One region of the Paenibacillus sp. FSL H7-689 genome, then DNA from elsewhere that is predicted to be linked to it. Evidence: riboswitches for the same ligand, from Rfam matches in the RefSeq annotation. Region 1 holds a riboswitch; each other region holds the start of a gene.
The links. Region 1 has a riboswitch for cyclic di-AMP ahead of C170_RS05865 (C40 family peptidase). Riboswitches for the same ligand answer to the same signal wherever they lie in the genome.

Region 1 (3,007 bases):
TTTCGGCGAATAGCTTCTTGTACAATGGCAGTGACAAAAGCTGTCCCTTGACCCTGACCACACAGCTCTGGATGCATGCCAAGGCCAATCCGGGTTACCCCTTGAAGTGGGAAGTATTGAGCAAACCCACATATACGATCGTTCTGATCCAGGACGATCGCATATTGCTCCTGCCGCAGCTGTGCATCTCCGAATTCCACTTCCAGAGCTTTCATCTGCTCCCAGGGGAGCCAGCTGTAGATATTGTAAGGCGGATCATACTGCCAACTGCAGATAAGCTCCGCATGTTCTTCTCGCATGGGTACAACGTGAAACGTCACAGGGGTTTCCTTCATACACCTGCATGCTCCTTTCCTTGAAACAGAACTCTTTGTCCACTCTACAAAAGAGATGTTCATTTAGCAAGTCTTCCTTCCCAAGAAAAAAAATGAAACAAAAGTTCCGGTAATTTCGTTTATATTATAACGGGATGGGTAAAAACATCATAAGGGCACGGACGAACGAACGCAAAATGAACCTGTTGATGTCGCAGGATATGCCCCGAGTATAACTTGCAACATGAATAAGGATTGAAGCACAAAAAAACCGCCGGATACATTCCTGCGGAGAATGTACCGGGCGGTTCTGTTATGCTTCTTGCTTCGTTCCAATATGGTTAATGGTTACAGCATCATGTTGCTCAGCTTGTCCCTAGTCAAGGGCCAGTGATTCATATGCGTCCGTGCTCATAATCCGTTTTGCGCCAACATAACGATTGGCCCAATAGTTTTCACTCAATGCACTGATCGTAACGCCTTTGGAAGAAGAGGAGTGTGCGAACTTTCCATCCCCTACAAAGATTCCTACATGGGACACGCCTTTACCTGTTGTATTAAAGAACACCAGATCGCCAGCTCTCATCTCCATGCGGGATACGGAATCGCCCATGTCGAATTGGGAACTGGATTGGCGTGCCAAATCAATACCCAACTTGTCGAATACATACCGGGTAAATCCGGAGCAATCAAAGCCGTTAAGCGTTGTTCCCCCACTTTTGTATGTAGTTCCCATTGCTGAATCAATTACTGTGTCCATCTTTGAATCTGCGAATGCGCTACCTGCACCAAGCGATAAAGCGAATGTGATGCTAAGTACAGCTGCGGTTAATTTCTTCTTGAACAAGAGATATTCCCCTTCCAATGCCTGCGAGGTTAGCTTAAGGATTCGGTTGAAGGTCCCCTATGATCCCTCTGTAGCAAGATCAATTCACCCATAACTGGTTCCCCCGCTTCCCAGGTGCCAGGAATTTGGCTATGCTAGTTATGCACCTGCGAAATCAAGAAATGACGATTTAATTTTAAGTAGTTACAAATATGAATGTAAAGATTACAAAGTTGTTACTAAAAACTCACTGCGATTATTGTAACAGAGGAGTACGGCTTTGGCAACGTTTAGCAACAAATTTAGCAAAAAAAACCTCGACCTTTGACGGGGAAAGGTTGAGGTTTGCCTATTTATAAGTACATATTAGGCCATGAGTTTAACATGTGATGGTAACAATTTTTAAACTATCTGCTCTCGCCTTTGGATATTTTGGACTGCCATAATCGGAAATGGCTGCATATTTTCCACAGACTCAATAGACATCTGGCAAGTGGATACGTCTGTTGTAGTATAAGTCCGGTCAGTCCAGTTAATAACCATGAGGCTGTAGTGAATGCCCCAAAGACGAGCAGGTGTACTCCGCCCAGCAGTAATGCAATGCCGATTACAGCGATGAGATGACGCAGTGCAATCCAGAGTGCTTTGAGGGTACCGTGAGCCCCGCCTTCTCCTTCTGGTGCCGAAACACCGAACTGCATATAGAGTATGACATGGTGGATGATCCAACCATATACAATCCAGGCAGCAACATAAGGTATGCCAGGTAAAAGTAATTGAAGGGAATGAAATCCGTCCATGAGAATCGAGTAGAGCTTCGGTATGAGCCAGTAGGCGGGCAGAAGTATCAATAATGTACGTATGGTGTGGAGCAGCAGCATCGGTTTCCACAGATTTTTGATTCCGCGGACAAAGGGAATGCGCTCTTCTGTAGAATTAAAGTGCTGAAGTGAGTAGAGCAGTCCTGCCTGAATGAGGGGGCTGATCAACATGCGAACCAGCAGCATGCCCCCGAGAATCCATAGATAACGATGAACCTCCGGATGGGTAGACAGGTTAAGTTGACTTTCCATTTTGAACAAAAGTGTACTCAGCTCACCGGCATCAGCATCTGGATAGCGAAGGAGCAGTGGGATGACGGCCGATTGTACCATTCGATAGAAGAAATATCCCCAAATGAGTTGATAAAGAAATAAGAGTGCGGCAATGAACATATGCTGACGGACGAGAAACCAGCCTTCACGTATTTTCGCTTTCACCGTTTCCACCTCACCATGACAGACCTCCGAATATGGCTTCTATTAGTTTGGTTACACTCATGCTCCAGCGGGACTTCGTCTGCTCATCCAGTCCGGATTTCAGGAAATTGTTCATATGGCGGTTCTCCAGCACGATCGAGTACAGGGGATCGGTCATGGCCCAGGATACGGGGGATGTGTGAGTTAATTTGTAAGTGATGCGATCTTCTTTGCCATTCCATTGCTTGGTGAGGATATGCCCGTCTTCAAAAGCAATGCGAATAGGAACGGCGTTGTAATCACTCCCTTTTTTTGCGATCGTCACGGATGACTCGTACAATGTTTGACCGTCTTTCTGTACGGGCGTAACACGAATCTTCTCTACAGCAAAGTCAGCCATCCCGTTACTATAGACGTATTGATCAAAATAATCAGACCAGGAAGTGCGGGTCACTTGTTCCACAACGTTTTGAAAATCAGCCGAAGTGGGATGTTTGAAGCGGTACTTCTTCACATAGGTAGAGAGAATTCGTTCCATCTTTTTGGCACCGACTTGATGTTCGATACCAAGCAATACAAGCTTGCCACGTGTATAGACATTGGCTGCATACTCATTCTGTGAATCGAAC
Region 2 (3,007 bases), on a different contig from region 1:
GGTCCACTTGGGTTGAAAAAACAATACAGGTCCCCATGAACACGGGGACCAATACATTGAAAGTGGTTACCACCGGATCGGAAGGACCGAATATTGACAGCGTTAATGTTACCGCAGCACAATAAACGTTCCGTATGGCTGATGGAAGACATTTGCTGTACGTGCAGCTAAGCACTAACCTCTTGAATACTCATCACTAAAGTTAGTGTTATATCAAAAAATGCAAAAAAAGACTCCTTAAGCGTTAGCTTAAGGAGTCTTTTTATTAGATGCGGTCGAGAGGACTCGAACCTCCACGGGGGTTAGCCCACACGGACCTGAACCGTGCGCGTCTGCCAATTCCGCCACGACCGCATATTGTATCTTCGTCATCCATATCGGCGACAAGAAATAATATATCATGCGTAATCTATCATGTCAACACTGAAAATAATAACAATAAAGCCCGAATCAGACGTCCATGTCGATTCGGGCCTTACCTTTAACTGTTGCTAATAGTTTGGTTCATTAATACGGAAGCATACTACAAATTACAGCTTGGAAGGCCAGTTGCCATACCATGCATAACCGCCTCTTCTTTCTTTATCAATATCACTTAATTTGTATTTAACTACCCCGTCACGACCAATAAAGATTGGTTTATCCGTTCCGATCTCATAGAAGCGTGCCCAAATTGGTGCAGCTTTGGAATCAGCGATAATTTTACTATCTCCATTAGCTCTTTCATACTTGTAACCCGTAATTTTCACTTTGTTAAACCAAGCCTCCGCTCCTTTAATGGATGCGGTAATTTTAGCGTTAGCAGGTCTGGTTTTCAGAAATTTAACAATCGTTACACTCTCTCCAGCTGTCAGCGATGGCACTTCGTAGATTCTTGCGCTCGCTGGTTTAAGAGAGCTGGAATCATGTTGTTGTCCCCATGCTGTCAGCTTACCACCTGAAACGACCTGTGTATTCAGAATCGCCTCCACACCTTTGGCAACTGAATTTTTACTGCGGTTAGCAAGTGTACTGTCGATAAATGAGAAATCACCTTTGCGTGCCGCTACTTCATCCAGCATGATCATTACATTAATCATGGCATCATCATTGTAAGTGATGTGCTTGTGGTATCCGGAGCTTTGGTAAACTTGTGGCCACCCGCCGTTTGAATACTGCATGTTGATCAAAAAGTTAATTCCTTTGATTGCAGCTGTGGAGTAACGCGGATCATTCGTCTTTTTAAATTCCTTCGCCAATCTTCTAATTTCTGAGTATGTAGCCTTGTTGTCTATCGTGGACTTTGCCCACTCTCCACTTGTCTGTTTATAATCTTTTCTCCAACCTCCATCCGGCAGCTGGTTCTTCAAAATATCAGAAATACTCGCTGTAGTACCCGACGCATCTGCAGCAGATACCGTCCCTACAGGGAGAACTGCCATTCCAACTGCTGAGAACACCATCGTACATGCCAGGACAAAAGTAATTATTTTCTTCGCTTTCAAATGTAACACTCTCCTATGTTCGTTTTTATAAATCTTCCACTTCTACTTTACCTATGATACGCGTCTCTAAACCTCCTTTATTTGTATTTATCGCATAATAAAATCAATTTTAATCCAATATGTGGATTGGATAATCAGATAATATGCAAAAAATCGATTTTTGTCAATATATGCAACTCAATGAATATAATCTCTCTAATTCTACATAAAGGAATAGTTCTTTTAACTCATGACAAACCTATCTATTTATCCAAATTCGTCTTAAACGAATCAATAATGACGTTTTTGTCATGAATGATACCCCAACTTGATCCCTTTTTTCATATAAAAACCTTAATTCCGCTAACATTGAGGTATTAAGAAAGGGTTTAAATGGGTTTGACAATTACGCATTTATGCAATATAGTTTCAAATAGTTACAAAAACTTAATTATTCATTGCCGAGTTTCATGTTTGAAAACGGGGGAACCAATTTGGGTGAATTATTCTTATACATAGGAAATATAGGGAACCTTCTACCGAACCCTTAGCTAACTCCGTAGGCATCGAAGGGAGAACATTGATTTTGAAAAAACTGATTATCTCCATTTTTGGAGCAGCTGTATTATTTACATCCGGGGCAACAAGCACAGAGGCAAGCAGTATCAACTCCGTAGTGAACAACATGACAGGTATTCCTTACAAATGGGGTGGCACAACTGTAGCCGGCTTCGACTGTTCTGGTTTTATGAGATATCTTTTCAACAAATACAGCATTGAATTACCACGTACTTCGCAGCAGCAAGCCAAAGCAGGTACTCCCGTTTCCAAGAGCAATGTTCGGACAGGTGATCTGGTGTTCTTTAATACAACAGGCAAAGGCATTTCACATACAGGTGTATATATCGGCGGCGGACAATTCGCTCATGCCTCCAGCAGTAAAGGTGTAAGCATCACGAAGTTATCGAATCCATACTTCAATGATCGTTATGTAACAGCACGTCGGGTAACTGGACAGTTTATGTATGATAAAATGTTAGGTAAAATGTGATTCACATACAAAAAGGCATCGGTTATTAACCGGATGCCTTTTTTGCACTTAAAAATTTATGTTGCATTGCTTACTAATGCAGCGCCTTCTGCACTCGCATCGCACCCTGAGACAGGGCATGTCCTCCACCAACAGCTCCGGCCACGGCTACGGTCTCCATGATCTCCTGATCAGTTGCACCCTTGGCACGGGCTTCTTCTACATGGTAGAAGGTACATACCTCATTGTTGGCGAATAATCCAATGCCAAGCGCAATTAGCTGTTTTGTCTTCGCATCAATCACGCCAGGTTGGAAGCATTCTCCGGTAAACTCATGATACGACTTCACCACACCTGGCAGCACATCGCTTAATGCTCCAATCTGATCCTTGTAGGCATGAACTTTATCATTCATCAATGTCATGGCTTGTAGCACACCCTCTCGGCTATAGTTACAGATCTTCCTCACTGTACCTATCTTCTCTCCCGAGTGAGCCAATTATGCCAAGAAATC
Region 3 (3,007 bases), on a different contig from region 1:
TCGAATCGTACGCATGCCCAGATTCCGAGCAGGTATAATGTCGTTATCGATCCGATCTCCGATCATGACGGCTTCCTCCGGTTCACAACCGGCCTGCTTCAAGGCCACAGCGTATAACTCAGGGTCTGGCTTGGACACTCCTTCTTCAGCCGAACATGCCAGAACATCAACATACTTCCGCAAGCCGTAGCTCTCCAGTCTCTCTTCCGTTCCAGGACTCTGATTGGCAATAATGCCAATGCGATAATGCCGTGACAACTGCTGAAGAACGGAATCTGCTGAAGGAAAAGGACGTTCAAGATCTTTTTGAAACTTCAGCTTGTCCTGAATCTGTTTCTGATGCCCCTCGTCTTCAACAAATGTGCGAATTGCCACTCTCATAGGCCATTGCTCATATTTTCGGTAACAGTTCGCGAACAGTTCGCGTACCGCCTCAATCTTCACCGGATACCCCAAAGCACAAGCTTCACGGACAAACTGTCCGATAATATCATCAACCGGCTCCCATTCATCCACCAGCGTATCTCCAACATCAAAAAACAACCATTTCAATCCACCTACATCCGGCACGCCAATTCCTCCTTGTAAGCCACAGGTGATTCCTGATCCTAATCTAAAAGTTCGTGTTCAAAAAGTCTTGAACTACCTTTAAAACCATAAAAAAGAAGACTCACCATCCTGCATGAGTCTCCTCAAACTTCCGTTTATCGATGAATCAATTTCATAATACCTTGAGTAAATTCTGAAATTGATTCTAATACATTCAATTATAACAGGCACCTTACACCTGAGCAATCACAAGCTATGGCATTAACCATTGAGGAGAAAGCCAACTTCCCCATTGAGCGAATATACAATCCGGTCTGCGCCCATGCCCCGATAGATGCCCTTAGGATGACTCTGCTCCGTAATGACGCACAGGGATTTCGATGTCCATGAACGGCAGATCTGTAAATAACGACAGGTCAGATTCAGGCTGTTCTCGAAAATAAACACGTTGCCTACGCTGCCCTGCGGCAAAAACCATTTTTGAGCTGCAGCCGTATTCATGCGAATGACATGTTCTACTCCGATTCTACGGAGTCTGCGCTCTTCCCCTGCACTGTTGGTTAGAACGGCAAACGGCATTTTTTTGTACATCAGCAATTTGATAAATTTGCGTCCTGCTTCATTTGGAGCAGTCACTAAGATCATCTCAGTATCCATCATTCGTTCCTCCCTTGGCGTGAAAAGACAACAAAAAAGAAGCGTGGGGGACCAAGGCCTCCCGAACGCTTCTTAAATAACCCATGGCGAAAACACCATGAACCAGCGTACGGCTTGTTGCCTCTCCCTTTAACGCTTACGAGGTTAGCTGACGGATTCGGGCGCGAGAGTCGCCCTATTTCCGGCTGTCACCGGAAAATTCACCCCATGAATGCCCACTGTCCTGGACAGCGCATTCCGTTGGTTCCCCCGTTTCCCATTCATTAATGAATGGAAACTCAGCGATTAAAACATCGTTCGTATATCTTAAGGTAAGATCGAGCGATATTATCGTTTGTTTCGTTTTTCAAGTACATTTTAGTTTAAATTGAAATTACGTTATGAATCATACACCCGTGCCATGTCGGTGTAAAGTCCGCCCAGATCACCAAATCGGCAGATTTTTGCCAATTCCTATCCATAATAACGCTTACAACAAAGTTATACTCTATCTATCTCTTCAAGGCTATCTAATTCTCACTCTGGCGTAAATCACTTCGCAATTCATTCACGTATTCTGCACAACTTGCCTGTTTTGATTCTTTTAACACCATATTAGTTTTGCAATATTTAATTGCAACCAATATAATAGAAGATATAAGAGTAAATAAATGGAGGCGATTTAGATGACAGTCTACGATTACAAAGTGAATACCCTTCGCGGTCAAGAAGTTGAAATGTCCGACTACCGTGACAAAGTGCTCCTGATTGTGAATACGGCAAGCTCATGCGGCCTTACCCCTCAATTCAAAGGTCTGCAAGAATTGCAAGACAAGTTTCAAGATGCTCCATTTGAAGTGCTTGGTTTCCCAAGCAACCAGTTTGCACAGGAAAAAGGATCTTCCGACGATATTGCCGAGTTCTGTCAGATGAATTATGGCGTGAGTTTCCCCATGTTTGAGAAAATTGATGTGAACGGCTCAAGCGCTCACCCTCTTTTCCAACACCTTAGCACAGAGGCTCCTGGCCTGCTCGGCTCCAAAGCAATCAAATGGAATTTCACCAAATTCCTCGTGGATCAGAACGGACAGGTCATTAAACGTTATGCTCCCAAAACAACACCGGACAAGATTGAAGAAGATATCAAGAACTTACTTCAAAAATAATACACAGGCCACCCGTAGCCGGAAGGTAGAGCAACATTCCTCCGGTAATGGATGGCCTTTTTTCAACCCAGATGTCATACTGTTCGAAAAAGACAAAAAAAAGAAGCTTCCCATTAATGGAAAGCTTCTTTTTAATCGTTCATATGATGCGGTCGAGAGGACTCGAACCTCCACGGGCATACGCCCACTACCCCCTCAAGATAGCGTGTCTGCCATTCCACCACGACCGCATGTCGTAAATAATCGGCAACAGAATTGATTATACCGGGTTCAGAACTAAAAGTAAAGTATTTTTTAATACTTCTTTTTCAGCTAGGCATTTTCATCAAAAATCGCATAATCTCGTCATCTTTACCCATGAACTGCATATGATTAGATTTGATCCCCTCTTTTTCGGTAAGAGCCGATCTTGTTGATTCATTTATATATAGTCCTTCCTTATATATAGTCCTCCATGAACTTCACCACATAAATAACACAATAAGTTATATAAAATAACACAAATATTAAATTCCAGATTTAATCCATTAATTTCACGGATACTATTGACAAAAAGCGGACATTTATGGGATGATAACTATCATATAATTCGGATTTTTAAACATAAAGCAAACAAAAAGGAATATAAATGTCACTTTAAGTGACATTTAACGAAC

Region 2: another riboswitch for cyclic di-AMP. It lies ahead of C170_RS11655 (C40 family peptidase); the one in region 1 lies ahead of C170_RS05865 (C40 family peptidase).
Region 3: another riboswitch for cyclic di-AMP. It lies ahead of C170_RS14940 (hypothetical protein); the one in region 1 lies ahead of C170_RS05865 (C40 family peptidase).

Annotation. Positions count from the first base shown of each region.
Region 1 is NZ_ASPU01000009.1:28,463-31,469, reverse strand. It holds gene C170_RS05870 (GNAT family N-acetyltransferase) at 1-335, opposite strand, end outside; gene C170_RS05865 (C40 family peptidase) at 691-1,161, opposite strand; cyclic di-AMP (ydaO/yuaA leader) riboswitch at 1,165-1,302, opposite strand; gene C170_RS05860 (hypothetical protein) at 1,548-2,399, opposite strand; gene C170_RS05855 (M1 family metallopeptidase) at 2,410-3,007, opposite strand, start outside.
Region 2 is NZ_ASPU01000015.1:160,178-163,184, forward strand. It holds gene C170_RS11640 (carbohydrate-binding protein) at 1-125, shown strand, start outside; tRNA gene C170_RS11645 (tRNA-Leu) at 271-354, opposite strand; gene pelA (pectate lyase) at 531-1,484, opposite strand; cyclic di-AMP (ydaO/yuaA leader) riboswitch at 1,913-2,044, shown strand; gene C170_RS11655 (C40 family peptidase) at 2,050-2,514, shown strand; gene C170_RS11660 (carboxymuconolactone decarboxylase family protein) at 2,588-2,917, opposite strand.
Region 3 is NZ_ASPU01000015.1:849,621-852,627, forward strand. It holds gene C170_RS14935 (HAD family hydrolase) at 1-570, opposite strand, end outside; gene C170_RS14940 (hypothetical protein) at 811-1,209, opposite strand; cyclic di-AMP (ydaO/yuaA leader) riboswitch at 1,325-1,500, opposite strand; gene C170_RS14945 (glutathione peroxidase) at 1,872-2,351, shown strand; tRNA gene C170_RS14950 (tRNA-Leu) at 2,499-2,581, opposite strand.